2 regions of the Micromonospora sp. NPDC049139 genome follow, and region 2 is predicted to be linked to the other one. Evidence: predicted binding sites of a transcription regulator. Region 2 holds the regulator's gene; the other holds the start of a gene.
What was found. The regulator HspR, encoded in region 2, represses chaperone genes until heat shock. The targets are predictions, from matches to a motif close to TTGAGTNNNNNNNACTCAA.
Positions count from the first base shown of each region.

Region 1 (15,783 bases), on a different contig from region 2:
GCAGCCGGACCTGCCCGTCGGGCTCGGCCCAGCCGTGGTGCCCGGGCGGCACCTCGCCGATCGGGACGCCGTGCCCGACCAGCGCCTTGACCTCGCTGGCGACGTGCAGGCAGCCGGGCGTCCGGGCCCAGTACAGGGGCTTCACGCCGAGCGGGTCCCGGACCAGCCAGGCGCGGCCCGTGGCCCGTTCCACGACGGCGAAGGCGTACTCGCCGCGCAGCCGGGTGACCATGCCCTCGCCCCACTGCAGGAACGCGGCGAGCACGACCTCGGTGTCGCTGGCGCTGCGGAAGCGGTGCCCGAGCCGGACCAGCTCCGCGCGCAGCTCGTGGTGGTTGAAGACCTCGCCGTTGTAGCAGAGCAGCCACCGCTCGTCGACGGAGGTCCACGGCTGCACGGCGCGCTCCCGGTCCACCACCTTCAACCGTCGGGTGCCGGCGAGCAGGCCGTTCTCGTAGCGGGCCTCGGTGACCTCGCCGCGGGGGGCGAGGGTGGCGAGCATCCGCCGGAAGATCGCCGGGTCGGCCTCGGGGCCGAGGCTCAACGCGATGCCGCACATCGACTCAGACCCCCATCTCGGCTTCGTACGCCCGGCGCAGCCGCCGGCCGCTGGCGGGCGCGAGGCAGAGGTGCCACGCCTGCCCCTCGTCGACCACGTTGACCTCGCCGGCCCGCTGCCGGGCCAGCAGCAGCTCGGCGAGGGTGTCCCGGACGCCGAAGCGGCCGAACCACGCCAGCTCGACGTCGACCGCCCAGCCCAGGCAGTGGCCGCTGGGGACCATGGCGGCGTACCCGAGGCGGCGCAGCCGGTGCTGGTGCTCGGCGCTGCGGACCAGGCTGGTCACCCACAGCGGCGGGGTGGCGGGCGGGGTGTTGGCGGCGAACTCCCGCCCGATGTCGTTGAGCAGCGCCACGACCTCCCGGCGGGCCCGCCGGAAGCGCAGCCCGGCGGTGCGCGGCGTGGCGTCGGGCCGCAGCCGGCGCCGGGCCGCCCGCATCCCGCGTCCAAACAGCGTCTTCGGCTGCTCGATGTAGCAGAACCGGAGCAGGTCGCGGCGGCGCAGCCACTCCAGGTCGACCAGGTCGGGGCTGGCGTCGACCTGGGCGTCGGTGAGGAAGGCCGGCGCGTCGCGCCACCACATCACGTCGACGCGGGAGAGCAGGTAGATGCGGACCAGTGCGGTGAGGTCGGCGGCGGAGCTGCGCGGGTTGGGCTGGTAGCGGGCCATCTCCAGCAGCAGCGTCTCGCGGGCGCCGACGAGCCCCTGGGGGGTGGCGTCGAGCACCGCGGCGATCGCGGGCTCGCGCAGCCGGTCGTCGATCAGCACCTGCCGCGCCGCCGTGCAGGACGCCCCGGCCAGGGCGCCCACCTCGACCAGCAGGTCGGCGACGGCCGCCCGGTAGGCGTCGAGGTCCGGCGTGGCGGGGCGGGGCGGCGTACCGGGCACCCGCCGGCGGGCGCGGGCTGCGGGTGTGACGGAGGGCCCGGGCTGCTGCCCCGGACTTCGGCTGGGCACTCGCATGGTCGGGTCCTCTCTCCCGTCACGACATCACTGTGTGCATCGCCCTACGCACAACGTAACCAGGCGCGACGGGATAAGTACGAACAATCCTCTTATCTCCTCCTAAGGGCCAGCTCCGGGGCGTGGGCGGGCACGAACGGCTACGGCCGGGACGCGCCGCTCAACCGCTGCACCTCGGCGTACGAGGGCGGTTCCCGGTCCGGCGCGGCGCCGGACCGGACGGCGTCCAGGACGTCCAGGGCGGCGCCGAGCGCGGCCCGGAACAGCAGCGAGCCCGTGCTCACCCGGGCCACGCCGATCGCCCGCAGCTCGTCGAGGGTGGGCCCGCCCGGGCGGTACAGCACGTTCAGCGGCAGGTCGATCCCCGCGACGAGGGCGCCGATGGTGTCGGCGTCCGGCGACGCCGGCACGAAGATCCCGTCGGCGCCGGCATCCGCGTAGGCCCTGGCCCGGGCCAGGGTCGCCGGCAGCGGGTCGGGCATCCCCAGCCACCACGTGTCGGTGCGGGCGTTGACGAACAGGGCCGGCGCCGCGGCCTTGACGGCGGCCACCTTGGCCGCGGTCAGCGCCGGCGGGTCGAGGGTGCCGTCGGCCCGGCCGTCCTCGATGTTGATCCCGACCACCCCGAGGGCGGCCAGCTCGGCCGCCAGGTCGGCGACGGCCGCCGGGTCGTCGGCGCAGCCCGCCTCCATGTCGACGCTCAGCAGCACCGGAAGGCCGCGCAGCGCCCGGGCCAGCCGGAGGTTCTCCGCCCGGGTGGCCGCCGCCGCGTCCGGCAGCCCGGCGGCGGCGGCCACCCCGAGGCTCGTGGTGCCGACCGCCGGGTGTCCGCGCGCGGCGAACGCGGCGGCGCTGGCGTGGTCCCAGGCGTTGGGCAGCAGCAGCGGCCGGTCGGCGTGGTGCAGGGCGTGGAAGGCGGCACAGCGCTCGTTCATCGGGGTGCCGGGTGCGGGCGGGATGACGAGGTCGTCGACAGTCACCCCACGACGGTAGGACCGAAAGCATTCGGCGCCCGCCGAAACGTCGGCCACCCGGCGCGCGGTGCCACGCCTCCGGGCCGAGCGGCCAGGAGCCTGCTCCGACCGACGCCGGGGCCGCGCGCCCGGTGGCGGCCGGATCGCGGCCGGATCGCGGCCGGATCGCGGCCGGATCGCGGATGCCCTGGCCCGCCTCTGCTCAGCAGGCCCAAGGACACGCCGCGGATCGTGGCGGCCGGCTGACGCAAGGCGGGACGAACACGCAACGTGGCGGCCCGAGCCAACCGGCCACCGCTACCTCACGCCCTTTGCTCTGCACCCGCGGCCGCGCCAGCTACGGAAAGTCAACGAAGCTTGCCCGCTCAACCAGCACCGGACCAATGGATCGCCAGGTCAGTCCTGTGGTGCGTGGATGGGTGCAGAGCAAAGGGGCCAGGGTGAACCGGGCGACTGGATCGCCGACCGCCACAGAGAGTGACATCCCTGATCCGTCACCGTCGGTAAGGAGATTGGCGGCGGACTTGCCCGCCGTCGGTCTCAGGGGTCGAATCCGAAGGCGCCGCCGGACGGGGCGGGGCATCGGCGGGACGCCGACCAATGGGCACGGACCCCTGGGGCCGCACGTTCCGGGGTTCAGCGCGAGTCGGGTCAGGCGCGAGTCGGGTCAGGCGCGAGTCGGGTCAGGCGCGGCCGCCGCCGGTATCCGGTGCGGCGGCGGGCGCGAGGTCGGCCGGGGCGAGGCCGAGCGCGGCGGCCAGCGCGGGACCGCCGGCCGCGGTAAGCCGGACGGCCCGGCCGCCGCCTCGGGTGAGCCAGCCCGCGTCGAGGAACCGGGTGCACAGCGCGGCGCCCAGCGCGCCGGCCAGATGCGGGCGGCGTTCGGTCCAGTCCAGGCAGTCGCGCAACAGGGGGCGGCGGGCGGACCGCAGCGGCGCGACCGGCACCCCGAGCCCGTCCAGCCAGCCCAGCCCGGCCGGGGTCAGCGCCAGGCCGTCGGCGCCGTCGAGCAGCCCGCGGTCGAGCATCGTGTCGCGCAGCAGCACGCCGAGGCGGCCGGCGAGGTGGTCGTAGCAGGTGCGGGCGTACGCCAGGGCGGCGTCGGCGCGGGCGGCGCGCAGCGAGCGGACGGGCTGGGGCCGCGCCGGCGCGTGGCCGGCCAGGTCCTCGATCAGTTGGGCCACCGAGGGACCGGCGAGCCGGACGTAACGGTGCCGCCCCTGCCGCTCTTGGACCAGCAGCCCGCCGCTGACGAGGCGGGTGAGGTGATCGCTGACGGTGGAGGGCGCCACCCCGGCGAGCCGGGCCAGCTCGCCGGCCGCCCACGCCCGGCCGTCGAGCAGGGCCAGGCAGATGCGGGCCCGGGTGTCGTCGGCGAGCAGGGCGGCGAGCCGGGCCAGGGTCGGGCCGTCCGTGGCGGTGGTGGTCACGGAACCATGCTGGCACGGGCACGTTCCGGTGCCCACCGAAGTGTCGCCTTCCGCCTTTACAACGTTGTATCCAACGTTGTAGAAACGGACCCAGTGATCCAGGTCGACTTCTCCCCCACCCGAGGTAGGTCTGATGGGACATCTCCGCCGCGCCGGCGCGCTCGTCGCCGTCATCGGTCTGGCCCTGGCCGGAACGGCGTCCGCGCCGGCCGCCGCCGCGCCCGACCCCCGTTACCGCAACCCGGTCTCGGCCGGGTTCGCCGACACCTTCGCCGACCCGGTGGTCGTCCGTGGTGAGGACGGTTTCTGGTACGCGTACGGCACCACCGACCCGTTGCGCGAGGGCGAGGGGACCTTCCACCGGGTGCCCACCGCCCGCTCCGCCGACCTGGTCGACTGGACGTACGTCGGGGACGCCTTCGGCGCCGACCAGCGCCCGGTGTACGCGGCGCCCGGCGCCGGCTTCTGGGCCCCCGACGTGCGCCGGGTCGACGACCGCTGGGTCATGTACGTGACCGTCACCGACACCACCGTCTCCCCCGACGGCGGCGACTTCGCCGTCGGCGCGGCCACCGCGCCCACCCCGACCGGCCCGTGGACCTTCGCCGACGAGCCCGTGGTCGCGCCCCGCCCCGGCGGTGGCGGCGGCTGGCTGTGGACCATCGACCCGAGCCAGTTCACCGACGTCGACGGCCGGCACTACCTCTACTACGGCAGCTACTACGGCGGCATCTCGGTCACCGAACTTTCCCCCGACGGGCTGCGCGCCGTCGGCGCGCCGACGCCGGTCGCCATCGACAACAAGTTCGAGGGCAGCTACGTGCTGCGCCGCGACGGCTGGTACTACCTGTTCGCCTCCACCGCCAACTGCTGTGCCGGCCCGGCCACCGGCTACTCCGTCCACGTCGGCCGGTCGCGCAGCCCGCGCGGCCCGTTTGTCGACCGCGACGGCATCCCGCTGACCGCCTCCCGGGCCGGCGGCACCCCCGTGCTCGCCCAGAACGGCAACCGCTGGATCGGCACCGGTCACAACGGATTCCTGACCGACCTGTCCGGCCAGGACTGGATCGTCTACCACGCCATCGACCGGGCCGACCCGTACCTGGACGAGCCGTTCGGCATCAACGAGCGGCCGATGCTGCTGGACCGCCTCGACTGGATCGACGGCTGGCCGACCGTGAACGCCGGCGCCGGCCCGTCGGAGGGCGCCCGGCCCGCGCCGGTCACCACCGGCCGGGTGGACGAACGCTTCGACGCCGGCCTCGCCGGCTGGCGCGGCACCGCCGGGGACTGGCGGGTCTCCGGCGGCCGGCTCACCGGCAGCGGCACGCTGGCCGGCCGTACGTCCGTCGGCGGGGACCTGCGCGCGGAGGCCGACCTGCGGCCCGCCGCCACCGGGGCGGCCGGGCTGACCCTCGGCGCCCGTGTCGCGGTGCGGGTGGACACCGCCGCCGGCAGGCTGGTCGCCCGGGACGGCGCCCGCACCGCGAGCGCACCGCTGCCCGCCGGCTTCGACGCGGCGGCCGGGCACAACCTCGCCGTCGAGGTACGCGGCCGGCAGCTCACGGCCGAGCTGAGCCCGGCCCGGCTCGGGGACCAGGTGGCGGCGCTGTCGCTGCGGCTGGACGGGCCGGTCGTCGGCCGGATCGCGCTGACCGCCACCGGCGGGGACGCCGGGTTCGACAACGTCAGCGTCGCCCGGCTGCACCGGCCGGTGCGGCACGCCGCGCCCGAGCCCCGGGCCGGCGGCCTGCTGCCGGCGTTCTCCGACGAGTTCACCGACGGGCTCGACCCGGCGTGGCGGTGGGTCCGGCCGGACCCGGCGGCCACCGTGTCCGGCGGTGCGCTGCGCTGGCCCGTGCAGGGCGCCGACCTGACCGGCACCGGCAACAGCGCCGGCGTGCTGCTGCGCGACGCGCCGACGGGCGACTACGTGGTGGAGACGAAGGTGACGCTCGACCTCGGCGAGGAGACCGTGCGCAACTACCAGCAGGCCGGCCTGGTCGCCTACGTCGACGACGACCGCTTCGCCCGGTTGGCGCAGGTCGCCATCTGGAACACCCGCCAGGTCGAGTACGGCTACGAACTGCCCTTCGCCGGCCGGCCGGTCTACGGCGGCAACATCGTCGGCACCCCGGCGACCACCACCTGGCTGCGGCTGGCGCACCGGGTCGACCCGGCCACCGGCGAGCACGAGTTCCGGGCCGGCTCCAGCCGGGACGGGCGGAACTGGACGTGGGGCGGGGTGTGGACCTTCCCGGCCGACACCGCCCCGCGGATCGGGCTGGTCGCCCACGGCGGCGCCGATCCGGCGCTCACCGCGCAGTTCGACTACCTGCGCTTCCACCGCTGAGCGGATCGGACCCCCTGCCGTCGAGGGGCGGCAGGGGGTCCGCCGGTCAGAGCCGCCAGGCTGGCGGGCGGCCGGTCAGAGCCAGCCGTTGTCCCGGGCCGTCCGCGCCGCCTCCGCCCGGCTCGTCGCACCGAGCTTCTGCACCGCCGCGGCGAGGTAGTTGCGGACCGTGCCGCTGGACAGGTGGGCCCGGCGGGCGACCACCGCTACCGGGGCGCCGTCCTCGGCCAGCCGCAGCGTGTCCAGCTCGCGCGGGGTCAGCGGGCACGGCGGGATGGTCAACGCGTCGGCGGCCAGCGCCGGGTCGACGTACCGGCCGCCGGCGTGCACCCGCCGGATCACGTCGGCGAGCGCCCCGCCGGGCGCGCCCTTGGGCAGGAACCCGCGGGCCCCGGCGGTGAGCGCGCGGGCCAGGTGTGCCGGCCGACCCTGGCCGGTGAGGATCACCACCGCGCAGGACGGCAGCACCCGGGCCAGCTCGGCGGCGACCTGGAAGCCGTCGGGGCCGGGCATCGCCAGGTCGACGACGGCCACGTCGGGGCGGTGCGCCAGGGCGGCGGTCACGGCGGCCCCGCCGTCGGCCGCCTGCGCCACCACCGTCAGGTCCTCCTCCAGGTCGAGCAGGGCGGCGAGGGCGGCCCGGATCAGCTCCTCGTCGTCGGCGAGCAGGACCCGGATCATGACGCCGTCGGGACGGTCGCCTCGACGGTGAAGACGCCGTCCTCCCGGTGCGTGCGCAGTTCCCCGCCGGCGGTGGCCAGCCGCTCGGCCAGCCCGCGCAGGCCGTGGCTGTGCCGGTCGGGCGCGCCGGCCGCGCCCGCGCCGTCGTTGGTCACCGTCATCCGCGCCACGTCCGCCTCCTGGTCGATCTCGATCCGGCACCAGCCGGCCCGGCTGTGCCGCAGCACGTTGGTGCCGGCCTCTCGCAGCACCGCCGCGAGCTGGGCGGCCGCCTCCGCCGGCAGCTCGCCGGCGGGCGGCACCACGGTGCACCGCACCCCGGAGGAGCGCAGCACCTGCCCGACTGCGGCGACCTGCTCGGCGAGGTCGACACGGCGGTAGCCGTGCACCGTGCGGCGCAGCTCGGTCAGTGCGGTGGCGGCCAGCCGCTGCGCCTCGGCCGCCTCCCGGCCGGCCCGCTCCGCGTCGGTGGCCGCGAGCCGGGCGGCGAGTTCGGCCTTCAGCGCGATGACGGTGAGGTGGTGCCCGAGCAGGTCGTGCACGTCGCCGGCGAAGCGCAGCCGCTCCTGCGCCGCCGCGAGGCTCGCCTGGGCGACCTGCCCTCGGTCGGCCTGCACCAGCAGCTCCCAGAACCACACCTGGAATCCGTTCACCGCGGCGATGCCGAGGCCGACGCCGCCGCTGATCGCCAGGGACCGACCCACGGGCGTCCCGGTCGCCGTCGCCACCGCCGCGGCGACCGGCAGGGTGGCGGCCGCCACGGGAACCACCATCCGCAACCGGGCGACCAGCGGCACCGCGCCGACGACCGCCGCGCCCAGCCAGGCCCAGGTGGGCCACGCTCCGGCGGCGACCGGCGCCACCAGCGGGACGCTCAGCACCGCCACGGCGGCGAACGCCACGCGGCACCGGCGGCGGACCCGGTCCGCCACGTCCGGTGTCACGGTCGCGTACAGGGCCACGGCCAGCACCGCGGCGACCGCGGCGAGCCCGACCGCACCGAGCGCCACCCGCAGGCCCGACGGCTCCCGGGCCAGCCCGATCGCGGGCAGGAACAGGCCGGAGGCCACCCCGGTGGCGAGGGACACCAGCGCACCGGTCCGGGCCCGGCGCAGGCGCCGGTCCGGTCCGGACACCGTCGGGTCGAACGCCACGGTCCGAATGGTAGGGCGTGGCGGCGGCCCACCGCCGTACGCGGGATGCACGGATCGGCGGTGCGTTCCGCACGGTCGACCGGTGACACGGCGCGGGTGTCCGGCGCGCCCGTCCGGCCGCAGGCTCGGTGGCATGACGGAGACGACGACGAACGCCAACCCGACGACGCCGCACGTCGGTCACGCGCGACCGCGCGCCGCGCTCCTGCGGCACCTGCTGGAGATGGCGCTGGCCATGATCGCCGGCATGCTGCTGCTCGGGCCGCTCCGCGCGGCCGTGGGCACATCGCTCGGCGTCTCCCCCGACCTCGGACGGGCCGACGTCGGCGCCGTGCTGATGGCGACGGACATGAGCGTCGGCATGGCGGTGTGGATGCGGTACCGGAGGCACTCCTGGGCCGCCGTCGGGGAGATGATCGCGGCGATGTACCTGCCGGTCCTGGTGCTGTTCGTACCGTTCCGGGCCGGGCTGGTCGGCGCGGACGCCCTGCTCCTCGGCAGCCACCTGCTGATGCTCCCGGCGATGGCGCTCGCGGTGTTGCGGCGGCGCGCCGAGTACGCCCGGCACCCGGCCGCCGCCCGCGTGGTTCCGCGTCACCGGCTGCTGGCGGCGCTGGTGCGCCGCTGGCCGACGGGGCTCGCCCTGCTGGTGACGCTGGACATGCTCCTCTCCCCGTGGGTGCCCCCGGCGCTGTTCCTGCTGGCGCTGCCGGCGGCCTACCTGGTCATCGGCGCGGCGCGCGGGCAGCTGGGCGAGCGCCGGATGCTCGTCCTCCAGGTGGCCGGGCTGGCCGGCTGGGCGGCGCTGGCGCTGGTCGCCACCGTGGTCGACCACGGGCTGGCGGGCTGGCTGGTGGCCGCCGGCTGGCTCGGACACGCGGCCTGGGACGTGGTGCACCACCGCGCGAACCGGGTCGTCCCGCGCGGCTACGCCGAGTGGTGCGCGGTCTTCGACACGGTCGTCGGGCTCGCCGTCGTGCTGGCTCTGCTGACCCGCTGACCCCGACCGGGGTGGGTCGCCGGCACGGGGCGGCGACCCACCCCGGCGGGCTGTTGTGCCGGTCGCCGGAACCGCCGGCCGGCGATGATGAAAAGCTTGCCGCATGAGTTCCGCACCCGTACGGCACGACCCACCGACCGACCCCTCCCCGGACACCCCCGACGAGGTGACCGCCTTCGCGGATCTCGGACTGCGCGCCGAGCTGCTGGGCGCGTTGTCCGCCCTCGGCTACGAGGAGCCCACGCCGATCCAGCGGGAGGCGATCCCTCCCCTGCTGGCCGGGCGGGACCTGCTCGGGCAGGCGGCCACCGGTACGGGCAAGACCGCCGCGTTCGCCCTGCCGCTGCTGCAGCGGATGCCCGACGAGCGGCCCGGCGACCCGGTGGCGCTGGTGCTGGTCCCGACGCGGGAGTTGGCGGTGCAGGTGTCGGAGGCGTTCCACCGCTACGGCAAGGACCTGGGCACCCGGGTGCTGCCCATCTACGGCGGCCAGCCGATCGGCCGGCAGCTGCGCGCCCTGGACATGGGCGTGGACGTGGTGGTGGCGACCCCGGGCCGGGCGCTGGACCACATCGCCCGGGGCACGCTCAACCTGGGCTCACTGGCCACGGTCGTGCTCGACGAGGCCGACGAGATGCTCGACATGGGCTTCGCCGAGGACATCGAGGCGATCCTGGAGCACACGCCCGCGCAGCGGCAGACGGTGCTGTTCTCGGCGACGATGCCGGCGCGGATCGACGGGCTGGCCCGCCAGCACCTGACCGACCCGGTGCGCATCCTCATCGCCCGGGAGCAGCCGGTGGCCGGGGAGGCGCCCCGGGTGCGGCAGAGCGCGTACATCGTCGCCCGGGCGCACAAGCCGGCGGCGCTGGGCCGGGTGCTGGACGTCGAGTCCCCCACCGCGGCGATCGTCTTCTGTCGCAGCCGGGAAGAGGTCGACCGGCTCACCGAGACCATGAACGGCCGGGGCTACCGGGCCGAGGCGCTGCACGGCGGGATGAGTCAGGAGCAGCGCGACCGGGTGATGGGCCGGCTGCGCACGGGCACCGCGGACCTGCTGGTGGCCACCGACGTGGCCGCCCGCGGCCTCGACGTCGAGCAGCTCACCCACGTCGTCAACTACGACGTGCCGTCGGCCCCCGAGTCGTACGTGCACCGGATCGGCCGGGTGGGCCGCGCCGGGCGGGAGGGCGTGGCGATCACCCTCGCCGAGCCGCGCGAGCACCGGATGCTCAAGACCATCGAGCGGGTCACCGGCCAGCGGATCACCATCGACAAGATCCCGACGGTGGCGGACATGCGCACCCGGCGGCTGGAGCTGACCCAGGGCGCGCTGCGGGAGAGCCTGCTGGAGGACGACCTCGACCCGTACCGGGCGATCGTCGAGTCGTTGACCGACGAATTCGACCTGGTGGAGGTGGCGCTCGCGGCGGTGAAGCTGGCGCACGAGGCGACCTCGCCGGGCGCCGACGACGAGGAGGAGATCCCGCAGGTGCCGGTCCGGGCTCCGCGCGAGGGGCGGCCGGAAGGCGGCGGCCGGGGCGAGCGGCGCGGCGGTGGCCGGCCCCGCACCGGCGGCACCACGCAGGTCTTCATCGGCCTCGGCCGGCGTGCCGGGGTCCGCCCGCAGGACCTGGTCGGCGCGATCACCGGCGAGACGGGGGTCAGCGGCCGGGACATCGGCTCGATCGAGATCGCCGACCGGTTCTCGCTGGTGGAGGTGCCCTACGCCGTGGCCGACGAGGTGATCGCGGGGCTGCGCGGCAGCACGATCAAGGGCCGCAAGGCGACCGTACGCCGGGATCGTGACGGTGACGGCGGCGGCGAGCGCCGCTTCGACGGGGCCGACCGGCGCGAGCGCCGCGACCGCGACTTCGGCGACCGGCGCGACCGGCGCTGACGACGACACCACCGTCCCCACCGGCGACAAGCAGCACGCGCGCACCGAGGCCCCCGCCGTTCCGGGCGGGGGTCTCGTCGCGTTCGCGCAGCGGTCAGTCGGCCGGCTCCGTGGCCACCCGTTCGGCGTGCTCCTGCTGCACGGCGCGAGCGGTGGTGAGGAAGTCGACGATCGTCTCGAGCTGTCCGTGGTCGTACCGCGTCAGCGCCCGCAGGCCGGCTTCGCCGACCGGCCGGTAGATCCTCTGCTCGGCCGCCCGGGCCGCCTCGGTCGCCTCGACCAGCACCCGACGCCGGTTGGCGGCGTCCCGGGTACGCGCCACCAGGCCGACCCGTTCGAGCCGGTCGATGACGGTGGTGGTGGCCGCCGGGCTGAGCCGCAGCGCCGCCGTCAACTCGCCGGCCGTCACCGGCCCGTGGCCGAGGACGACGTCCAGCGCCCGCAGATCCGTCCGGTTGATCCCCAGCCGGCCGGCGGCCGCCTCGTCGAAGGCGTCGAAGCTCTGCTGCAGCAGCCGGATCTCCCGGGCCACGCGGTACACCAGCTCACTTTTCGACATTCGAATCTTCCTGCTAGCTTAGATTTCGACAGTCGAACTTTAGCAGGGAGCGACCATGACCGAGAACGACCGCAGGGAGATCCGCGAGCTGTTCGACCGGCTGCTACGGGCGTGGACCGACAACGACGCGGTCGCGTACGGCGCCTGCTTCACGGAGGACTCCGACTACGTGTCGTACGACGGCACCCGGGCGGCCGGACGGGCACCGATGCAGGACGCGCACGACCGGCTCTTCCGGGGCGTACTCGCCGGATCGGCGCTGGTCGGCGAGGTGGAGTCGATCCGGGCGGTGACCGCCGACGTGGCCGTCGTGCACGGCACCGGCTCGGTGCTGATGCCCTGGCGCTCCCGGCTGCCCCGGCGCCGGCTGTCCCGCCAGACCCTGGTCGCCGTGCGGACGCCGGCCGGGTGGCGGTTCACCGCGCTGCACAACGGTCGGGTCCGCCCGATAGGGATCCCCGCGCCCGACTCGGCACCGGCCCGGCTGTCCCGCACGATGGGGCGGTACGCCCGACGGCTCGGGCTGGGCCGCGCCTGACCGGCGGGACCCGTACACGCGGCGGCCCCCGGCGCCCACGGGGCGCTGGGGGCCGCCGGGTGACGGGGGCCGCCGGGTGACGGGCCGGTCAGGCCGCGGTCAATGCCTGGCCGCCCAGGGCGTCCGCGTCGACGTCGGCGGGGCGCAGCGCCAGGGCGAGCACGTCGGCGACGTCGGCGAGGGTGTGGACCGTCAACGCCTCACGGACCTCGGCCGGCAGGTCGTCGAGGTCCGGCTCGTTGCGGGCCGGGATGATCACCTCGGTCAGGCCGGCCCGGTGGGCGGCGAGCAGCTTCTGCTTCACCCCGCCGATGGGCAGCACCCGGCCGGAGAGAGTCACCTCACCGGTCATCCCGAACTCGGGCCGCACCGGCCGGCCGGCGGCCAGCGAGGCGAGGGCGGTGACCATGGTGATGCCGGCGCTGGGGCCGTCCTTGGGCACCGCGCCCGCCGGCACGTGCAGGTGGATCCGCCGCCCGGCGAGGGCGTTCGGGTCCAGCCCGAGCCGGCGCCCGTTGGAGCGCAGGTACGACAGCGCGATGTGCGCGGATTCCTTCATCACGTCGCCGAGCTGGCCGGTCAGGGTCAGCCCCGGCTCGCCCTCCATGCTGGTGGCCTCGATGAAGAGCACGTCGCCGCCGGCGCCGGTGACCGCCAGGCCGGTCGCCACGCCGGGCACCGCCGTCCGCTCCGCCGACTCCGGGGTGAACTTCGGCCGCCCGAGGTAGGTGGCGAGGTTGTCGGCGTCGACACGGACCGGCGCCGGGTCGGTGGCCAGGGCCACCGCGACCTTGCGGAGGATCTTCGCCAGCGCCCGTTCGAGCTGGCGCACGCCGGCCTCCCGGGTGTACTCGCCGGCGATCCGGGCGAGGGCGTCGTCGCCGAAGCCGACCTCCTCGACGGTCAACCCGGCCCGTTCCCGCTGCCGGGGCAGCAGGTGGTCCCGGGCGATGGCGACCTTCTCCTCCTCGGTGTACCCGTCCAGGGTGACCAGCTCCATCCGGTCCAGCAGCGGGCCGGGGATGGCCTCCACCACGTTGGCGGTGGCCAGGAAGAGCACGTCGGAGAGGTCGAGGTCGACCTCCAGGTAGTGGTCGCGGAAGGTGTGGTTCTGCGCCGGGTCGAGCACCTCCAGCAGGGCGGCGGCCGGGTCGCCGGAGTAGCCGACGGCCAGCTTGTCGACCTCGTCGAGGAGCACGACCGGGTTCATCGAGCCGGCCTCGCGCAGGGCGCGCACGATCCGGCCAGGCAGCGCGCCGACGTACGTGCGGCGGTGACCCCGGATCTCGGCCTCGTCGCGGACGCCGCCGAGGGAGACCCGGACGAACCTGCGGCCGAGCGCGCGGGCGACCGACTCGCCCAGGCTGGTCTTGCCGACGCCGGGCGGGCCGGCGAGGGCGAGCACCGCGCCGGAGCCGCGGCCACCGACGACGCCGAGGTTCCGCTCGGCGCGCCGGTTGCGCACCGCGAGGTACTCCAGGATGCGGTCCTTCACGTCGGCCAGGCCGGCGTGGTCGGCGTCGAGCACCGCGCGGGCCGCGGCCAGGTCGGTGTTGTCCTCGGTGCGGGTGCTCCACGGCATCTCCAGCACCGTGTCGAGCCAGGTGCGGATCCAGCCCGCCTCCGGGGAGGCGTCGCTGGCCCGCTCCAGCTTGCCGACCTCGCGCAGCGCCGCCTCACGGACCTTCTCGGGCAGGTCGGCGGCCTCGACGCGGGCCCGGTAGTCGGCGGAGCCATCCGGCTCGTCCTCGCCGAGCTCCTTGCGGATGGCGGCGAGCTGCTGGCGTAGCAGGAACTCCCGCTGGGACTTCTCCAGCCCCTCGCGGACGTCGGTGTTGATCTGCTCGGCAACCTCCTGCTCGGCCAGGTGGTCCTTCACCCAGCCGACGAGCAGTTCCAGCCGGGCGGTGACGTCCGGCGCGGCGAGCAGCTCGGTCTTCTGGGCGAGGCTGAGCCAGGAGACGTAGCCGGCGGAGTCGGCCAGCTCGGAGAGGTCGGTCATCCGCTCGATCGCGTCGATGACCTGCCAGGCGCCGCGCTGCTGGAGCACGGACGTCATCAGGGCGCGGTACTCGCGGGCGAGTTCGCGGGCCCGGCCGGCGGGGGCCGGTTCGTCGAGTTCGGTGGCCTCGACCCAGAGGGCGGCGCCGGGTCCGGGAACGCCGGAGCCGATCCGGGCGCGGGAGAGGCCGCGAACGACGGCGGCCGGTTCGCCGCTGGGCAGCCGGCCTACCTTCTCGATGGTGGCGACCGCGCCGACGGGGCCGTACTCGCCGTCGAGGCGGGGCACGGCGAGGAGGGTGCCCTCGCCGGTGGCGCGGGCCGCGTCGACAGCGGCCTGGGTGGTGGGGTCGAGGGTCACCGGGATGACCATGCCGGGCAGCAGCACGGCGTCGGTCAGGGGCAGTACCGGAAGAGTTGCCATCGAACACCTGCTATCGCGTTGAGTTGAGCGTGTCCAACTCAAGTAACAAAGCGTTCCCCTTGTTCCGCACTGTGACCCAGACCACTTCCCCGCGCCGCCTGGCGCGTCCGGGAGCATCAACTCACGCACCGGCGCCGAGGCCGCGGCGCTCGCCGGCCACGCCGACGTGCTGGCCACCCGAACTCCCCCGCCTTTGCGCCGGCCGCGCCGATTTCCCGCGATAACGCGACCCGCCGAAATGAAAACGACGCGTATTGTTGCGCAATTGCGGTGCGATAGGTCAAACTTTGACCACACCCCGCCCCACACAGGGAGTAATTGGCGATGGCGAGAAAAGTAATCACTGTTCTGACCGACGACCTCGACGGCGGAAAGGCTGACCGGACCGTCGAGTTCAGTCTGGACGGCGTGGCGTACACCATCGACGTCTCCGACGAGAACGCGGGCGTGCTGCGCAAGGCCCTCGACCCGTACATCAGCGCTGGCCGGCGGATCGGGCGCGGCACCGTCGACGTCGGGCGGGCACCCCGCCGGGCGGGCACCCCGGGCGGCGCGGGAATGGACCGGGAGCAGAACCGGGCCATCCGGGAATGGGCCGTCAAGAACGGCTACAAGATTTCCGAGCGCGGCCGCATCCCGGTCGAGGTCGCCGAGGCGTACAAGAACCGCTGACCTGGCGCCGGGTTCACGCTCGCGTCCACGCGGGGTCACGCTGCGGAATCAGCGGGGCCCCGCCGGTCTTTTCCCACGGCCGCCCATTCGCACGGCCCGCATCCGGCGGCGGACGCATTCGCGGGCGGCGCATTCGCCGAGCGGCCCCCACGGATCGCCGGGCGACCCCCGAGTGACCGCGCCGGGCGGATTCCCGCGACCGGACGGAACCGGGATCCGGCCCGAGGACCGGCGACCCGCCCAAGGCGGCGAAGCGGCCGGTGGCGACCCGGGCGGCCCCGGGCGCGGGTGATCACCGCCACGATTCGTGCCCGCGCGACCCGAGACCGTCGCACCCCCGGAGTGTAATGAGCGACAGCTTTGTCGGGCATTACGCAAACGCATCTCGGGGGTGGCGGATGACGCGCTGGTGGAGCCAGACGGCCGGCGGGTTGCCCCGCACGTTCTGGTACCTCTGGACGGCCACGCTGATCAACCGGCTGGGTAGCTTCGTCGCCATCTACCTCGGCGTCTACCTGGTCTCGGTGCGGGGCTTCAGCCCCGCGTACGCCGGAGTGGTGATCGGGTTGCACGG
Region 1 covers NZ_JBVJHK010000024.1:50,296-66,078, reverse strand. Annotated here, with positions in the region: gene ACZ6Q9_RS29735 (asparagine synthetase B family protein) at 1-559, opposite strand, end outside; gene ACZ6Q9_RS29730 (DUF5715 family protein) at 564-1,523, opposite strand; gene ACZ6Q9_RS29725 (isocitrate lyase/phosphoenolpyruvate mutase family protein) at 1,664-2,503, opposite strand; gene ACZ6Q9_RS29720 (ArsR/SmtB family transcription factor) at 3,181-3,927, opposite strand; gene ACZ6Q9_RS29715 (glycoside hydrolase family 43 protein) at 4,061-6,280, shown strand; gene ACZ6Q9_RS29710 (response regulator transcription factor) at 6,356-6,961, opposite strand; gene ACZ6Q9_RS29705 (sensor histidine kinase) at 6,958-8,115, opposite strand; gene ACZ6Q9_RS29700 (hypothetical protein) at 8,249-9,115, shown strand; gene ACZ6Q9_RS29695 (DEAD/DEAH box helicase) at 9,219-11,015, shown strand; gene ACZ6Q9_RS29690 (MarR family winged helix-turn-helix transcriptional regulator) at 11,110-11,574, opposite strand; gene ACZ6Q9_RS29685 (SgcJ/EcaC family oxidoreductase) at 11,630-12,112, shown strand; gene lon (endopeptidase La) at 12,201-14,537, opposite strand; gene ACZ6Q9_RS29675 (histone-like nucleoid-structuring protein Lsr2) at 14,862-15,209, shown strand; gene ACZ6Q9_RS29670 (MDR family MFS transporter) at 15,608-15,783, shown strand, end outside.
Region 1: the regulator HspR is predicted to act here: its motif matches at 14,561-14,579, upstream of lon (endopeptidase La).

Region 2 (15,783 bases):
GCGGGCGTCGTCTTCGCCACCCTCCGCTGAAACCGTCGCCGCCGCACCGTCCTGCGCCCAACCGCTCGTCGCGAACCGCGCCCGGCTGCCTGGTCGAGGTCCCCCGGGTGAGGGTGACGGGCCGCTGGATCGTCCGGACCCTTCCGGTCGTCAGGCCGGTGGCGGCTGCCAGGCGGTCAGCGCGACCCGCGCCACGGCCGCCAGTTCGTCCTCCGTGGCGCCGTCGCGGGCCTGTACCGACATGCCCTGCACGATCGCGCCGACGTACCGGGCCAGGCTCCGCGGGTCGGCGGCGGGATCGAGGGTGCCCACCGCCTGCGCCCGCCGGAAGTAGTCGGCGATCTGCTCCAGAGTGGTGTCGCGGCGGGCGGCGACGGCCCGCGCCACGGAGTCGGATTGTGGCGGCACCTCCAGCGCCGCCGTGGAGATCATGCAACCGCCCGGACCGCCGCTGCCGGCGAACTGGCGTGCCGCGCCGAGGAGGAAGTCCGCGAGCCCGGCGCGGTCGGGGACCTCCCGGTCGAGCGGGGCGGTGGCGTGGCGTCCGACGTGCGTGACGTAGTGGTCGAGGCAGGCGGAGTACAGCCCTGCCTTCGAGCCGAACGCGTGGTAGATGCTCGGCGGGTTCAGGCCGGTGGCCGCCTGCAGCATCGTCAGGCTCGCGCCCTCGTAGCCGTGCGCCCAGAACACCCGCATGGACTGCTCGAGAACCCGCTCCTGGTCGAAGGACCGGGGCCGGCCGGGGCCCCCCTCCCGCTTTTTCATAGTGACCACTATAGTAAACGCGGATTGTTTAGTGATCGATACAAAAAGGGGGCGTCGATGGGATCGTCAGTGCTGGTGACGGGTGGTTCGCGGGGCATCGGTCGGGCGATCGCCGTGGGACTGGCGGGTACCGGCGCGGAGGTCGTCGGGGTCCACTACACGCGCGACGAGGCGGCCGCCCGGCAGACCGCGGAACTGGTCCGTCAGGCCGGCGCCGCGCCGGTGCTGGTACGCGCGGAGTTCGGCACCGCGGGCGTGGCCGCCGCCGAGCGGCTTGCCACGACGTTCCTCGACCAGGTCGAGCGGACCGTCGGGCACCGCCAGATCGACGTCCTGGTCAACAACGCCGGCATCGGTGGTCCGCAGCAGCTCGGTTCGATCGACGAGGCGACGTACCGGCGGGTGGTGGAGGTCAACCTCACCGTCCCGATCTTCCTCACCCAGGCGCTCTGGCCGCACCTGCGCGACGGAGGGCGGGTGATCAACGTGTCCACCGGATACACCCGGATCGCCGCCCCCACGCACCCTGTCTACTCGGCGACGAAGGCGGCGCTGAACGCGCTGACCCTGGCCCTGGCCCCCACACTGGGCGCCCGCGGCGTCACCGTCAACGCGGTGATGCCCGGCGTCATCGAAACCGACATGAACGCCGACTGGCTCGACCAGGGGGACGCCCGGAAGGAGGCGGCCGGGCTGTCGGTGTTCAACCGGGTCGGCGACGTCGACGACGTGGCAGACGTGGTGCGGTTCCTCGCCTCGGAGCAGTCCCGCTGGATCACCGGGCAGGTCATCGACGTCACCGGCGGTTCGGCCCTCTGACCGGGCCGGTGCCCCGGCGACGTCGCGCCAGGGCACCGGGCCCGCGAGCTGTCAGGCGCCCTCGTCGGCCAGGCGGTGGCGGTTGGCCTCGATCCAGGCGTCCAGGGCGGCCGGGTCGTCCGGGTCGACGCCGTCGGCCATCAACTGCGCCACGGCGGCGGTGGCGGGGCTGCGCCGCTCGCCCGTGCTGTAGAGGCGGGCGAACTCCGGCACCATCTCCTCGATCGCCGTGTCGGTCTGCGCCGCCGCCCGCTCCGGCAGCCCGCGCTTGCGGGCGGCGTACGCGGCCCAGCCGCGCAGCACCCGGGGCAGCAGGGCGGCGTCGTCCATGTCCAGCACCGCCCGCCGGTGCACCCAGTCCAGCAGGAACAGCCCGGACACGGTCGGGCTCCACCGCATCGGGTCGGCGTCGGGGAAGCTGGCCGCGTGGTCCAGCAGCAGGCTGAGGCAGAAGTGCAGCGAGGCCAGCTCCGCCCCGTCGACGGCGTCCAGGCCGAACCGGGCCGCCTCCGGCGAGGCGAGGAACCGGCGGACCAGCTCCGTACGCTCGGCGGCGGAGAGCGGCTCGACGGCGGGCGCGGGCACGGTGCGGGTGGGGTGGGGCAACCGCGCCAGCCGGGCGCCGAGCAGGGCCCGGTCGGTGGCCAGCGAGCCCTCCCCGGGCAGCTCACTCAGACTGTCGGTGATCGTCAGGTGCCGGCCCACCTCGGCGTGCATCCGGGCCGGCTCCTCGTCGCGGAACCAGGTCAGCTCGTCCCCGGCGCACATCTGCCGCACCTGGTCGAGGATCCGGTCGGGCGGCCCGCCGACGAAGACGTCCTTGGTGATGCCGATGTTGTGGTCGAGCAGCGTCACCACCGCGTGCGCCGGCCCGCCGGCCGGGTCGTCGTACGCGAAGGTCGCCAGGTAGGAGGTCTGGTCGCCGTACACGTCGCCGTAGGACCAGCAGCCGGTGAGGTGGACCCGGCCGAGGTGGGCGGCCCAGGCGGGGGTGGCGGCACCGGGGCGGACCCGGGCGGCACCCTCGGCGTCGGGCACCAGCGCGGCGAAGACCGAGCGGACGGTGGTCGCGGCGGCCGAGCGGCGACGGGAGGTGGCGGCCAGGAAGCCGGCCACGAATTCCCGCACCGCGCTGTCACGGTCGGTCTCCGCCACCGCGTAGACGCTGCCGAGCAGGGCCGCGCCGAGCATCTCCGCGTCGAGGGCGTTCTCCAGCTTGGCCACGTCGCGGGCGGCGTGCAGCACCGCGTCGTACGGGGTCTGAGGCGTTCCCATCCACCGACCCTACGCTGCCGCCCGGCTCCGGGCGGCACGAGCGACCCGAGCATCGCCCGCGTCGTGGGCACCCACCACCGCCGACCTGCGGCTGCCGCCGGCGAGTGCCCGGGTCAGCGGCCGGCGGCGTCCCGCAGGGCGGCCCGGGCCTCGGCGTAGGAGGCGAGCACCGCCCGCACCGGGGCCAGCACCTGCTCCTCGCCGACCGCCGTCACCCGCTCGGTGAGCCGGTGCTCGGCGCGGTGGCGGGCGCGGCGGGCCGCCCACCGGACGGCCGGCCTGGTCAGGGCCGCCACCAGCAGCCCGGCGAGCAGGCCGCCGAGGAGCAGCAGGGTGGGCAGCGGCACCTCGCCGACGGCCGGGTCGGCCAACTCCGGCAGGCCCAGCGCGCGCAGCCCGTAGCCGAGCGCCAGCCAGGCGAGCCCGGCCAGCGCGGCCAGGGTCACCAGCCACTGGAGGCCGCCGACGATCCGCCACCAGAGCGGCCGCCGGTCCATGCCGAGGTCGGTGCCGGCGACCGCGCGGTCCAGCGCGTCCGGCAGGTCGCCGAGGCGGGACCGGGCGGCGGCGGTCACCGCGGCGGGCCAGAAGGCGGGCAGTTCCGCCCCGGCCTGGTCGGCCACGGACCGGATCGCCAGCCCGAGCGCGGAGCGTTGCGCGGCGGTGGGGTCGGGCACCGAGGTCGCGGCGACCAGGCTCTCCGCCGGGTCGTCGCGCTCGCCGGCCGGGCCGGGCAGGTGCAGCCGGCGCAGCGGGTCGGGCCGCAGCCGCCGCCAGCCCCGGACCAGCGGCCAGCCGGTGGCGGCGGCGCCCCGGTGCCGGTACGCCTGCTCGACCGCCTCGGCGACCGTCGGCACCCCGGCGGCGCCGGCCAGCGCCCGGTGCAGCGCGGCGACGGCGGCGTCGTCCGGCCCGGCAGCCGGCGACCCGCCCCCGACCAGCTCGTCGAGCCCGGCCACCACCGTGTCCACGTCACCCTGGAGCCGGCGCAGCGCGGCCTGCCGCCCGGCCACCGTCCGTTCCAGCGCCTCCCGGAGCCCGACCATGCCCGCCGGTTCCACGGCGGTGGTGGCCTGCAGCGGCACGCCGGCCAGGCCGTCCGCGTCGAGCAGGCGGCGCAGGTCGGCCAGCACCCGGGGCAGCTCGGCCGGGGGCAGCCGGTCGGCCTGGTTGAGCACGACCAGCGTGACGTCCCTGTGCCGGTGGAACTCGCGCAGGTAGCTGGTGTGGATGACGCGGTCGGCGTACTTCTGCGGATCGACCACCCAGACCACGAGGTCGACCAGGCCGAGCAGCCGGTCCACCTCCAGCCGGTGGGACCGCTGCACCGAGTCGAAGTCGGGCAGGTCGAGCAGGATCAGCCCGTGCAGGGCCGACTCGTCGTCGCCGTCGAGCACGCTCTCCCGGACGAACCGGTGCCGGGGCAGCACCCCGACCCAGTCGAGCAGCCGGTTGCCGCCGTCGAGCGGCCCCCAGACACAGGCGTGCGTGACGCCGGTGGTGGGGCGGCGCACCCCGACCGGGGAGAGCTCCATCCGGGCGAGCGCGTTGAACAGGCTGGACTTGCCGCTGCCCGTCGCGCCGGCGAGGGCCACCACGGTGTGATCGCGGGAGAGCGCCAGCCGGGTGCCGGCCCGCTCGACCAGGGTGTGCGCCGGCACGAGTCGCGAATCCGGCAGGTGGCCGTCGACGACCGCGAGGAACCGGCGTACGGCGTCGAGGCGGGCCATCAGCGCGTCGGCGTCCACCCGTCGGTCACCACGGAACGCCTCGCGCATCCGCCCGACGATGTTCGTCATGATCCTCCGCCCTCGGTGCCGGGGAGGCGCGCGGCGTCCGCGTCGGCGAGGCCGCTGCGGTGCCGGGCCATCTCCACCCCGTTGCCGGCCCGGCGCAGGGCCTCCGCGGTGTCCGGGGCGGGCCGGGCCTCCGCCGTCCGGGCCAGGTAGCGGGCGGCCTCGTCGTCCAGCAGGGCCCGCACCCGGTCCAGCAGGTCGGCCCGGGCCTTGGCGGCGAGCGTACGCACGGCCTGGTCGCCGAAGACCGCCTGGAGCACGGTCTGCGCGGCGACCGTGGTGCCGGCCCCGGTGGCGACCTCCAGCCCGGTCGGGATGAACGCGGTCGAGGCGAACACGGCGATCATCACGGCGAGCCCGGTGGCGTTGACGGCGTACGCGGCCGTGCGGGCCACGAAGCGCCGGTCGCCGCCCTCGACCCGCACCAGCTCCAGCACGCCGCGCTGCCACTCCCGGACCAGGCGCTCGGCCCGCTCGGGCAGGTCGCCGGCGGGGTGGGCGAGCCCCGGTTCGAGCAGTGCCGCCCCGGCGGGATGCGCCTTCCACCCGGTGTACGCGTTCTCCGCCGCCTCGGCGGCGACGCCGCGCAGCAGGGTCACCAGCTGGGACTCGATCGCCTCGCGCAGCTCGGAGGCGGGCGCGGGACGGCCGGTGACGGTGGCCACCACCCGGTCGCGGAGCCGCCCGATCCGGGCCTCCAGCGTGCGGAAGAACTCCCCGGTGCCGACGAACTCCTGCCAGCGGGCGAGCACCTCGCCACGGAGCAGCCGACCGTCCTTCAGCCCCTGCTCGACGGTCCGGTGCGCCCCCCGGTACGCCGCCCGCACCCGCTCGTCGAGCGCGTCAGCGGCGGTCACCTGCTCGTCGGCGGCGTCGGCGAGCCCCTCGACCGCCGGGCGCAGCGCGGCGAGTGCGCCGTCGAGGGTCTGCCGGACCACGGCCGCCCGGGCGTCGGCGTCGGCGGCCAGCCGGGCGAACCAGGCGGAGAGCGGCGCGGTCACCCGGTCGGGCAGCAGGCCCTGCCCGTCGACCGAGGTCTCGGGCAGCACGAACAGCGGGGCCGCGCCGAGATCCTGCGTGGCGAGCATCTCCGACAGGTGGGCGGCGATCTCGTCGGCCGCCTCCGGGGGCACCCGGTCCAGCACCATGGCGATCACCGCGCCCCGGGCCCGGGCGCTGCGCAGCAGCTCCCAGGGGACCGCGTCGGCGTAGCGGGCGGCGGTGGTGACGAAGAGCCAGAGGTCGGCGGCGGCCAGGAGTTGGCCGGCCAGGGCCCGGTTGGCGTCGACCACCGAGTCGATGTCGGGGGCGTCGAGGAAGGCCAACCCGGGCGGCAGGGCGGGGGCGGTGACCAGTTGCAGGGTGCGCGGGTCCTCGCTGGGCTCGTTGGTGCGGGTGAGGCCGGGCAGCAGCTCGCCCTGACGGAACCAGCCGGAGTCGGCCGGGCTGCACACCAGCACCGGGGAGCGGGTGGTGGGCCGGAGCACCCCGGCCGCGCTCACCCGCGCCTGCACCAGGCTGTTGACCAGGGTGGACTTGCCCGCGCCGGTGGACCCGCCGACCACCACGAGCAGCGGCGCGTCGAGCCGGCGCAGCCGGGGCAGCAGGTAGTCGTCGAGCTGGTCGGTGAGGCTCCTGGCGGCCTGTCGGGCGGGCTCGGCGGAGGGCAGCGCCAGCGGGAACCGGGCCGCCCCGATCGCGGCGCGCAGGCCGGCCAGCGCGGCGGGCAGGCTGTCGTCCCCGGTGGTGGCGGGCCGGTCCTCCCCGGCGTCCGTGGAGCCGGTGCGGGCTGCGACGGTGGGCGCGTCGGCCTGGGTGGCGGAGTCGCCGTGCGTCGTCACCGCTAAAGCGTGCCCGACCGACGCAAGGGAAGACAACCGGCCGGTAGTACCCGTGACTTGCGTCGGGTCGGCTCAACCTCGACTTGACGATTTCCGGGGGCGTGGCACTATTGAGTCAAGTTCACTCAACTTGTGGTGGGGTCGCTGCGGGCGACGCCGCCACGCAGCTCAGGGCGGTGCCCACGAGCGGCTCACAACGTCACGAAGCGAGGAAGCGAAGATGGCACGTGCGGTCGGTATCGACCTCGGCACGACGAACTCCTGCGTCAGCGTCCTGGAGGGCGGTGAGCCCACCGTCATCGCCAACGCTGAGGGCTCGCGGACGACCCCGTCGATCGTCGCGTTCGCCCGCAACGGCGAGGTGCTCGTCGGTGAGGTCGCCAAGCGCCAGGCGGTGACCAACCCGGACCGGACGATCCGCTCGGTCAAGCGGGAGGTCGGCACCAACTGGTCCGTCGACATCGACGGCAAGAAGTACACCCCGCAGGAGATCTCGGCCCGCACGCTGATGAAGCTCAAGCGGGACGCCGAGGCGTACCTGGGCGAGCAGATCACCGACGCGGTGATCACCGTCCCGGCCTACTTCAACGACAGCCAGCGCCAGGCCACCAAGGAGGCCGGCGAGATCGCCGGCTTCAACGTGCTGCGGATCGTGAACGAGCCGACCGCGGCGGCCCTGGCGTACGGGCTGGACAAGGGCTCCAAGGAGCAGACCGTCCTGGTCTTCGACCTCGGCGGCGGCACCTTCGACGTGTCGCTGCTCGAGCTGGCCGAGGGCGTCATCGAGGTCAAGTCGACCAGCGGTGACAACAACCTCGGTGGTGACGACTGGGACCAGCGCATCATCGACCACCTGGTGAAGACCTTCCGGGGCGAGCACGGCATCGACCTGGCCCAGGACAAGATGGCCCTGCAGCGGCTCCGCGAGGCGGCCGAGAAGGCCAAGATCGAGCTGTCCGCCGCCACCACCACCAACATCAACCTGCCGTACATCACGGCCGGCGCGGCGGGGCCGCTGCACCTGGACGTGACGCTCAGCCGGGCCGAGTTCCAGCGGATGACGCAGGACCTGCTGGACCGCTGCAAGGGCCCGTTCGAGCAGGCCGTGAAGGACGCCGGCATCAAGGTCTCCGACGTCGAGCACGTCATCCTGGTCGGCGGCTCGACCCGCATGCCGGCCGTGACCGACCTGGTCAAGCAGCTCACCGGCAAGGAGCCCAACAAGGGCGTCAACCCGGACGAGGTCGTCGCCGTCGGCGCCGCCCTGCAGGCCGGTGTGCTCAAGGGCGAGGTCAAGGACGTCCTGCTGCTCGACGTGACCCCGCTGAGCCTGGGCATCGAGACCAAGGGCGGCATCTTCACCAAGCTGATCGAGCGCAACACCACCATCCCGACCAAGCGCTCCGAGGTCTTCACCACGGCGGACGACAACCAGCCGTCGGTGCTGATCCAGGTGTTCCAGGGCGAGCGGGAGATCGCGGCCTACAACAAGAAGCTCGGCACCTTCGAGCTGACCGGCCTCCCGCCGGCGCCGCGCGGCGTGCCGCAGATCGAGGTCACCTTCGACATCGACGCCAACGGCATCGTCAACGTCCACGCGAAGGACCTCGGCACCGGCAAGGAGCAGAAGATGACGATCACCGGCGGCTCCTCGCTGCCGAAGGACGACATCGAGCGCATGCGCCGCGACGCCGAGGAGCACGCCGAGGACGACAAGCGCCGCCGCGACGAGGCCGAGACCCGCAACCTGGCCGAGGCGCTCCAGTGGCAGACCGAGAAGTTCCTGGCCGAGAGCGGCGACAAGCTGCCGTCGGAGTCCCGTGACCAGATCAACGAGGCGCTCGGCGAGCTGCGCGGCGCCCTCGGTGGTCAGGACATCGAGAAGATCAAGTCGGCGCACGAGCGGCTGGCGCAGGTCTCCCAGCAGGCCGGTTCGCTGCTCTACAGCCAGCAGGGCGAGCAGCCGGGCGAGGCCGGCCCGGGTGCCGCGGGTGCGGCGGGCGCCGGGGCGACCGGTGGCGCGCAGGCCGGTGGCGCGGACGACGTGGTCGACGCGGAGATCGTGGACGAGGACAAGAAGTGACGGTCCGTCCCCGGACACGGCACCACGGCAGAGGGATGAGGTAACCCCATGACGGAGAAGCCACGAGCCGCCGACCCGGGTGCGACCGGGTCGACGCCGGGTGGCTCCGCGCCCGCCGAGCAGGCCGGCGACGGGCCGCGGGTCGTCATCCGCAACAACCGCAAGATCAGTGAGACCAACGAGCCGGCCGCCGCCGACGCCGGGTCGGACGCCCCGGCCGAGGGTCTGGTCGAGGAGGCCGAGGTCGTGGTCGACGAGATCGAGGTCGAGGCGGCCGAGGTGGCCGGCCCGCCGGTGGTGGACGCCCCGGCACAGCCGGCCGACGGCGGCGGGACCGCGCTCGGCGCCGAACTGGAGGCGCTGCGCAAGGACCTCGACGAGCGGACCCGGGACCTGCAGCGGGTGACGGCGGAGTACGCCAACTACCGCAAGCGGGTGGACCGGGACAAGGGTCTGGTCACCGAGCAGGCGACCGGCGCGGTGCTCGCCGCGCTGCTGCCGATCCTCGACGACCTGGACCGGGCCCGCGAGCACGGCGACCTGGTCGGGCCGTTCGGCACGGTGGCCGAGCAGCTCACCACGGCGCTCGGCAAGTTCGGGCTGACGGCGTTCGGCGAGCAGGGCGACCCGTTCGACCCGACCCGGCACGAGGCGGTGGCCCACCAGACCTCGGCCGACGTCACCGAGCCGACCTGCGTGCAGGTGATGCGCCGGGGCTACCAGGTCGGGGAGCGGCTGCTGCGACCCGCCATGGTCGCGGTCGCCGACCCGGAGTAGTGCGCAACGACGACCGGATCGTCCCGCCCACCCCGAACGGGTGGGCGGGACGGTCGGTCCCCAGGTAGGGAGGGGGTGGACCGGTGAGTTCCAAGGACTGGATCGAGAAGGACTTCTACGCCGTGCTGGGCGTGGACAAGGCCGCCTCCGGCGACGACATCAAGAAGGCCTACCGGAAGCTGGCGCGGGATTCACACCCGGACCACAACCCCGGTGACCCGAAGGCCGAGGAGCGTTTCAAGGCCGCCTCCGAGGCGTATGCGGTGCTCGGCGACGACGCCAAGCGCCGCGAGTACGACGAGCTGCGCTCGCTGTTCGGCTCGGGCGCGTTCCGGCGCAACGCCCGTGGCGCCGGCCAGCCCGGCGGCATGCCGTTCGACGTCTCCGACCTGTTCGGGGGCGCGGCCGGTGGGGGTGGCGACCGCCGCTTCGGCGGGGCCGGCTTCCAGGACCTGTTCAGTTCGATCTTCACCGGCGGCGCCGCTGGTCCCGGCGGCGGGCCGGCCGCACCCCGGGGCCCGGCGCGGGGCCGGGACGTCGAGGCCGAGGTGGCCCTCGACTTTGGCGACGCCGTACGCGGGGTGACCGTCCCGTTGACGCTGCGCGCGCCGGGGGTCTGCGACACCTGCCACGGCAACGGGGCCAAGCCCGGCACCCAGCCGCGCACCTGCCCGGTGTGCCACGGAGCCGGGGTGACCACCCGCAACCAGGGGTCGTTCAGCTTCTCCGAGCCGTGCCGCAACTGCCAGGGCGTGGGCACGATCGTGGAGGAGAAGTGCCCGGAGTGTCAGGGCACCGGCGGGGTCACCAAGACCCGCACGCTGAACGTCCGCTTCCCGGCCGGGGTGGCCGACGGCCAGAAGATCCGGCTGGCGGGGCGGGGCGAGCCCGGCGCGCGGGGCGGCCCGGCCGGGGACCTCTTCGTACACGTCAAGGTGCGACCGGACGAGCTGTTCGGGCGTACGGGCGACGACCTCACGCTGACCGTGCCGATCACGTTCGCGGAGGCCGTGCTCGGCACGGACCTGCGGGTGCCCACCCTCGACGGCGCGGTGACCCTGCGGGTGCCGCCGGGCACGCCGAGCGGCCGGATCCTGCGGGCCCGCGGCAAGGGGGTGGTCCGCCGTGACGGGCGGGCGGGTGACCTGCTGGTGACCCTCGACGTGGTGGTGCCCGCGCGGGTGTCCGACGAGGCGCGTACGGCGTTGGAGAGCTTCGCCGCGCAGACCCCGCCGGCCGCCCGGGAACATCTCGACGCGCGGGTGCGTCGATTCAGTTGACCCGGTGTTCAGTCGGCTCGGTGGAGTGCACGCGGAGGTGAGCGGGATGTCGGACGAGTTCGTCGGTTCGGGTGACCCTGCCTACGAGGCCAAGGTGCTGATGATCTCGGTGGCGGCACGGATGGCGGGGATGCACCCGCAGACCCTGCGCCAGTACGACCGGCTGGGCCTGGTCCAGCCGGGCCGGGCGGCCGGCGGTGGCCGCCGCTACAGCGTGCGGGACGTGGTGCTGCTGCGCGAGGTGCAGCGGCTCAGCCAGGACGACGGCATCAACCTGGCGGGGGTCAAGCGCATCATCGGGCTGGAGCGGCTGCTGGAGCAGGCCCAGCAGCGGGTGGCCCGGCTGGAGGCGGAGCTGGACGCCGCGTACCGCCGGATCGCCGAGCTGGAGTCCCTGGCCCGCTTCCCGGGCAGCGACCTCGTCCCGACCAACCGCACCTCCACCGCGCTGGTGGTCTGGCGTCCCCGGCGGGGCCCCGACCGCTGACGACACCTCACCGCGCCCGGCCGCCCTCCCGCGGCCGGGCGCGGTCGTCTTTCCGCCGCCGCCACCGCCCGGGACGTGCGTCGTCTCCGCAGGCGCCCGCGGTTGCCGGTTCCCGGGCGGGGACGGCGCCGGATCCGCTAGCCTCAAAATCAGGTCCAACCATCTCAATCCGGACTCCGATGGCAGGGGGAGCCATGACGGAAGCGGCGAGGAAGGTTGCCCAGCAGACCGAGGACCGGCTCGACGAGGTGGCGAAGAACGTCCGGGAGAGATTCGACCGGTTCACCGAGAGCCGCTTCACCGACGAGATCAAGAACGGCAGGTTCGCCGACCAGGTCGACCACGGCATCGACCAGGGACGCGACGAGGCGAGACGCCGCGAGCAGGGCGGATCGGAACACTGACGTTCCGCCGACGTGCGGGCCGGGACCCACGGGGGGTCCCGGCCCGTTCGCCGTCCGGAGGCGGGCCGGGACGCCAGAGGTCCCGGGCGGGGGTCCCGGCCCGTTCGCCGTTGTGAAGTGCGAGCCCGGGGGTGCGCCGTGCGGGTGCGTGGGGCGCTCAGGCGATGCGGCGGTTCTCCCGGACCAGGCCGCCCTCGCACCAGTCCCGGTAGACGAAGAGCTCCGGCCGGGCCAGCAGCGCCCGGCTGTTGTACGCCCAGGTGCGCATCAGGTCGTCGCCGTTCCGTTCGGCCTGCTCGACCAGCTTCCGGAAGCGCCGCTTCGGGTGGGCGCGGAAGTTCGTCCGGATGCCGTCGGCGGCGTAGATGTAGAGGCAGTGCAGGGCGAACCGGCGGGCCGGGCAGGTCGCGTCCATCGCCAGGTCGAAGAGCACCGCCACCAGCCGGTCACCGGAGACCAGCAGGTCCCAGTCCGGCGGCATGGAGGTCAGCGGCACGGAGTCGGGCTGGAAGGCCCACGCGCGCAGCTCGGCGGGGGTCGGATCGACGGGGTTGGCAAAGCCGTGGAACGTCGACTCCTGCACGCTCACCGGCCAACCTTCCGCTCTCGTCCGCGGGGGCTCAGGCCGTCCGCGACCTCTGGCTGCTGGGGCGAAACGGTAGCCCGGCGCGTTCACCGGCGGTAGGCCCCGCCGGAGGCAATTCGACAACCGTTGGGCGAGGGCCGGGCCGACCGTACGGTCGACCCGGCCCGGACGGTGCCGTCGGTCAGTCGTGCGCCGGCACCGGTTGGGCCCGCTGGGCCGCGCCGCGTCTCCGCAGCCACCGCTTGAACCACGCGAAGTCGGGCAGCCGCGCCAGCATCGGCCCGGTCACGACCGTGATCAGCACGTACGCCGTGGCGAGCGCCGCCAGCTTCGGGTCGACGCTGCCGGCGGCCACCGCGAGCCCCGCGATGACGATGGAGAACTCTCCCCGGGGCACCAGGGTCAGGCCGGCCCGCCAGCGACCGGGTTCGGCGATGCCGACCCGGCGGGCCGCCAGGTAACCGGTGAGCGTCTTCGTCGCCATGGTGATCACGGCCAGCGCGAGCGCGGGCAGCAGCACCGGCGGGATGTCCCGCGGGTCCGTGACCAGACCGAAGAAGACGAAGAAGACCGCCGCGAAGAGGTCCCGCAGCGGGGTGAGCAGCTCGGTCGCGTGGTGCGCCACCGGCCCGGAGAGCGCGATGCCGACCAGGAACGCGCCGACCGCCGCCGACACCTGGAGCTTCGCCGCGATGCCCGCCACCAGCAGGGTCATCCCGAGTACGCCGAGCAGCAGCGCCTCCGGGTCCTTCGCCGACATGGCGGTGGAGATCAGGTTGCCGTACTTGATCGCGACCACCAGCACCAGCAGCACGGTGCCGACCGCGACACCGAGCGCGATGCCGCCGCCCAGCAGGCCGCTGCCGGCGAGCACCGCGGTCGCCAGGGGCAGGTAGAACGCCATCGCGAGGTCCTCGATCACCAGGATCGAGAGGATCACCGGGGTCTCCCGGTTACCGAGGCGGCCCAGGTCGGCGAGGACCTTGGCGATGACCCCCGAGGAGGAGACCCAGGTGATGCCGGCGAGCACCAGGGCGGCGACCCAGTCCCAGCCGAGCAGCAGCGCGAACGCCGCCCCGGGCAGCGCGTTCAGCAGCCCGTCGATCAGGCCGGCCGGGGCCGCGGCGCGCAGGTTGCCGACCAACTCGTTGGCCGAGTATTCCAGGCCCAGCATGACCAGCAGCAGGATCACGCCGATCTCGGCGCCGACCGCGAAGAACTCCTCGCTGGCGGCCAGGGGCAGCAGGCCGCCGTGCCCGAACGCGAGCCCGGCGAGCAGGTAGAGGGGGATGGGCGAGAGGCCGATCCGGCGGCTCAGCCGGCCGAGGAGGCCGAGCAGGAAGAGCAGTGCGCCGACTTCGATGAGCAGTGTTGTCGTTTCGTGCATCCGCGCCTCAGCCGTCCGGGTCGCTGTCGGCAAGGATGGCTGTCACCCCGTCGAGGCCCTGGCGGGTCCCGACCACGACCACCACGTCACCGGCGGCGAAGCGGAAGGAGGGCTCCGGCGAGACGATCACCTCGCCGTGGCGCAGCACGGCCACGATCGAGGCGCCCGTGCGGGAACGTGCCTGCGTGTCCCCGAGCTTCCGGTTGACGTACTTCGAGCCGGCCGGAATGGCGATCTGCTCGGTGAGCAGGCCGGCGGCCTGCTCACGCAGCCCGGACAGCTGACCGAGCATCAGCGACGCGCCGAGGATGTCGGCGAGCGCCTCCGCCTCGTCGTCCGTCAGCGGTATGTCGTGCTGACATGAGTCGGGATCGTCCGGGTCGTACAGGACGAGGTCACGGCGGCCATTGCGGTGGGAGACCACACCGAGGCGGCGACCGGACTCCGTCAACAGATCGTGACGGACCCCGATTCCCGGCAGGGCGGTCTGTTCAACACGTACGCGCACCCGGCCAGGCTACCCCTGGTCGGCCCGCGCAGATCTTGGCAACGAGCGTCGTTCCGCTGCGTGGTCGCTCAGCGCTTCTCCGCCACGAGAACGGCCCGTCCAATCGATCACGCAGACACCCCTGGGCATGTCCGGACGGCGAGAGTGATCCAGATCACACCATCAGGGTTGAGCGGAATAGGCTCAACTCTGGTTGTGTCCTTCCCAGTGGACACGCCGATCCGGGGGAGCCCATGAACACGGAACGACTCACCACCAAGAGCCGCGAGACCATCACCGGTGCCGTCGCGATGGCGAACCAGCGCGGTCACGCCACCGTGGAGCCCTGGCACCTGCTGCTGGCGCTGCTGGACACCGAGGGCTCGACCGCCGCCGGCCTGCTGCGCGCCGTCGGGGCCGACCCCGCCGAGCTGCGCCGGGTCGCCCAGCGCTCGGTCGACGCCCTGCCCGCCGCGCGCGGCTCCAGCATCGCCGAGCCGACCCTGGCCCGCGAGTTCGTCAACGCCATCGGGGCCGCCGAGCAGATCGCCCGGCCGCTCGGCGACGAGTACACCTCCACCGAGCACCTGCTCGCCGGCCTGGCCCGGGTGGGTGGCGCGGTGTCTGGCGCGCTGAAGTCGGCCGGCGCCACCGAGGAGAACCTCGTCGCCGCCTTCCCGACCGTCCGCGGCGGGGACCGGCGGGTCACCACCGCCGACCCCGAGCAGACCTACCAGGCCCTGGCCAAGTACGGCGTGGACCTGACCGCCAGCGCCCGCGACGGCAAGATCGACCCGGTCATCGGCCGGGACTCGGAGATCCGCCGGGTGATCCAGGTGCTGTCCCGGCGTACCAAGAACAACCCGGTGCTGATCGGCGAGCCGGGCGTCGGCAAGACCGCGATCGTCGAGGGCCTGGCCCAGCGGATCGTCGCCGGCGACGTGCCGGAGTCTCTGCGCGACAAGAAGCTGGTCTCGCTCGACCTCGGCGCGATGGTCGCCGGCGCGCAGTACCGGGGCCAGTTCGAGGAGCGGCTGAAGTCCGTCCTGGAGGAGATCAAGAACTCCAACGGGCAGGTCATCACCTTCCTCGACGAGCTGCACACCGTCGTCGGCGCCGGCAAGGGCGAGGGCTCGATGGACGCCGGCAACATGCTCAAGCCGATGCTGGCCCGCGGCGAGCTGCGGATGGTCGGCGCGACCACCCTCGACGAGTACCGCGAGCACATCGAGAAGGACCCGGCCCTGGAGCGCCGCTTCCAGCCGGTGCTGGTCGGCGAGCCGACGATCGAGGACACCATCGGCATCCTGCGCGGCCTCAAGGAGCGCTACGAGGTGCACCACGGTGTACGCATCACCGATGCCGCCCTGGTCGCCGCCGCGGCACTGTCGGACCGCTACATCACCGACCGGTTCCTGCCGGACAAGGCGATCGACCTGGTCGACGAGTCCGCCTCCCGGCTCCGGATGGAGATCGACTCCCGGCCCGTCGAGGTGGACGAGATCGAGCGGGCGGTGCGCCGGCTGGAGATCGAGGAGATGGCGCTGGCCAAGGAGCCCGACGCCGCCTCCGCCGAGCGGCTGGAGCGGCTGCGCAAGGAGCTGGCCGACAAGCGCGAGCAGCTCACCGCCCTCGCCGACCGCTGGAAGCTGGAGAAGGACCACATCACCAAGCTCTCCACCGCCAAGGAGGAGCTGGAGCGGCTCGGCGGCGAGGCCGAGCGGGCCGAGCGCGACGGCGAGCTGGAGCGCGCCGCCGAGCTGCGCTACGGCCGGATCCCCGCCCTCAAGACCGAG
Region 2 covers NZ_JBVJHK010000005.1:31,814-47,596, forward strand. Annotated here, with positions in the region: gene ACZ6Q9_RS11275 (phosphatase PAP2 family protein) at 1-30, shown strand, start outside; gene ACZ6Q9_RS11280 (TetR/AcrR family transcriptional regulator) at 151-765, opposite strand; gene ACZ6Q9_RS11285 (SDR family NAD(P)-dependent oxidoreductase) at 823-1,584, shown strand; gene ACZ6Q9_RS11290 (hypothetical protein) at 1,636-2,859, opposite strand; gene ACZ6Q9_RS11295 (GTPase) at 2,973-4,658, opposite strand; gene ACZ6Q9_RS11300 (ABC transporter) at 4,655-6,496, opposite strand; gene dnaK (molecular chaperone DnaK) at 6,717-8,579, shown strand; gene grpE (nucleotide exchange factor GrpE) at 8,628-9,356, shown strand; gene dnaJ (molecular chaperone DnaJ) at 9,440-10,636, shown strand; gene ACZ6Q9_RS11320 (heat shock protein transcriptional repressor HspR) at 10,683-11,123, shown strand; gene ACZ6Q9_RS11325 (hypothetical protein) at 11,318-11,527, shown strand; gene ACZ6Q9_RS11330 (hypothetical protein) at 11,685-12,116, opposite strand; gene ACZ6Q9_RS11335 (cation:proton antiporter) at 12,295-13,500, opposite strand; gene ACZ6Q9_RS11340 (cation:proton antiporter regulatory subunit) at 13,508-14,008, opposite strand; gene clpB (ATP-dependent chaperone ClpB) at 14,242-15,783, shown strand, end outside.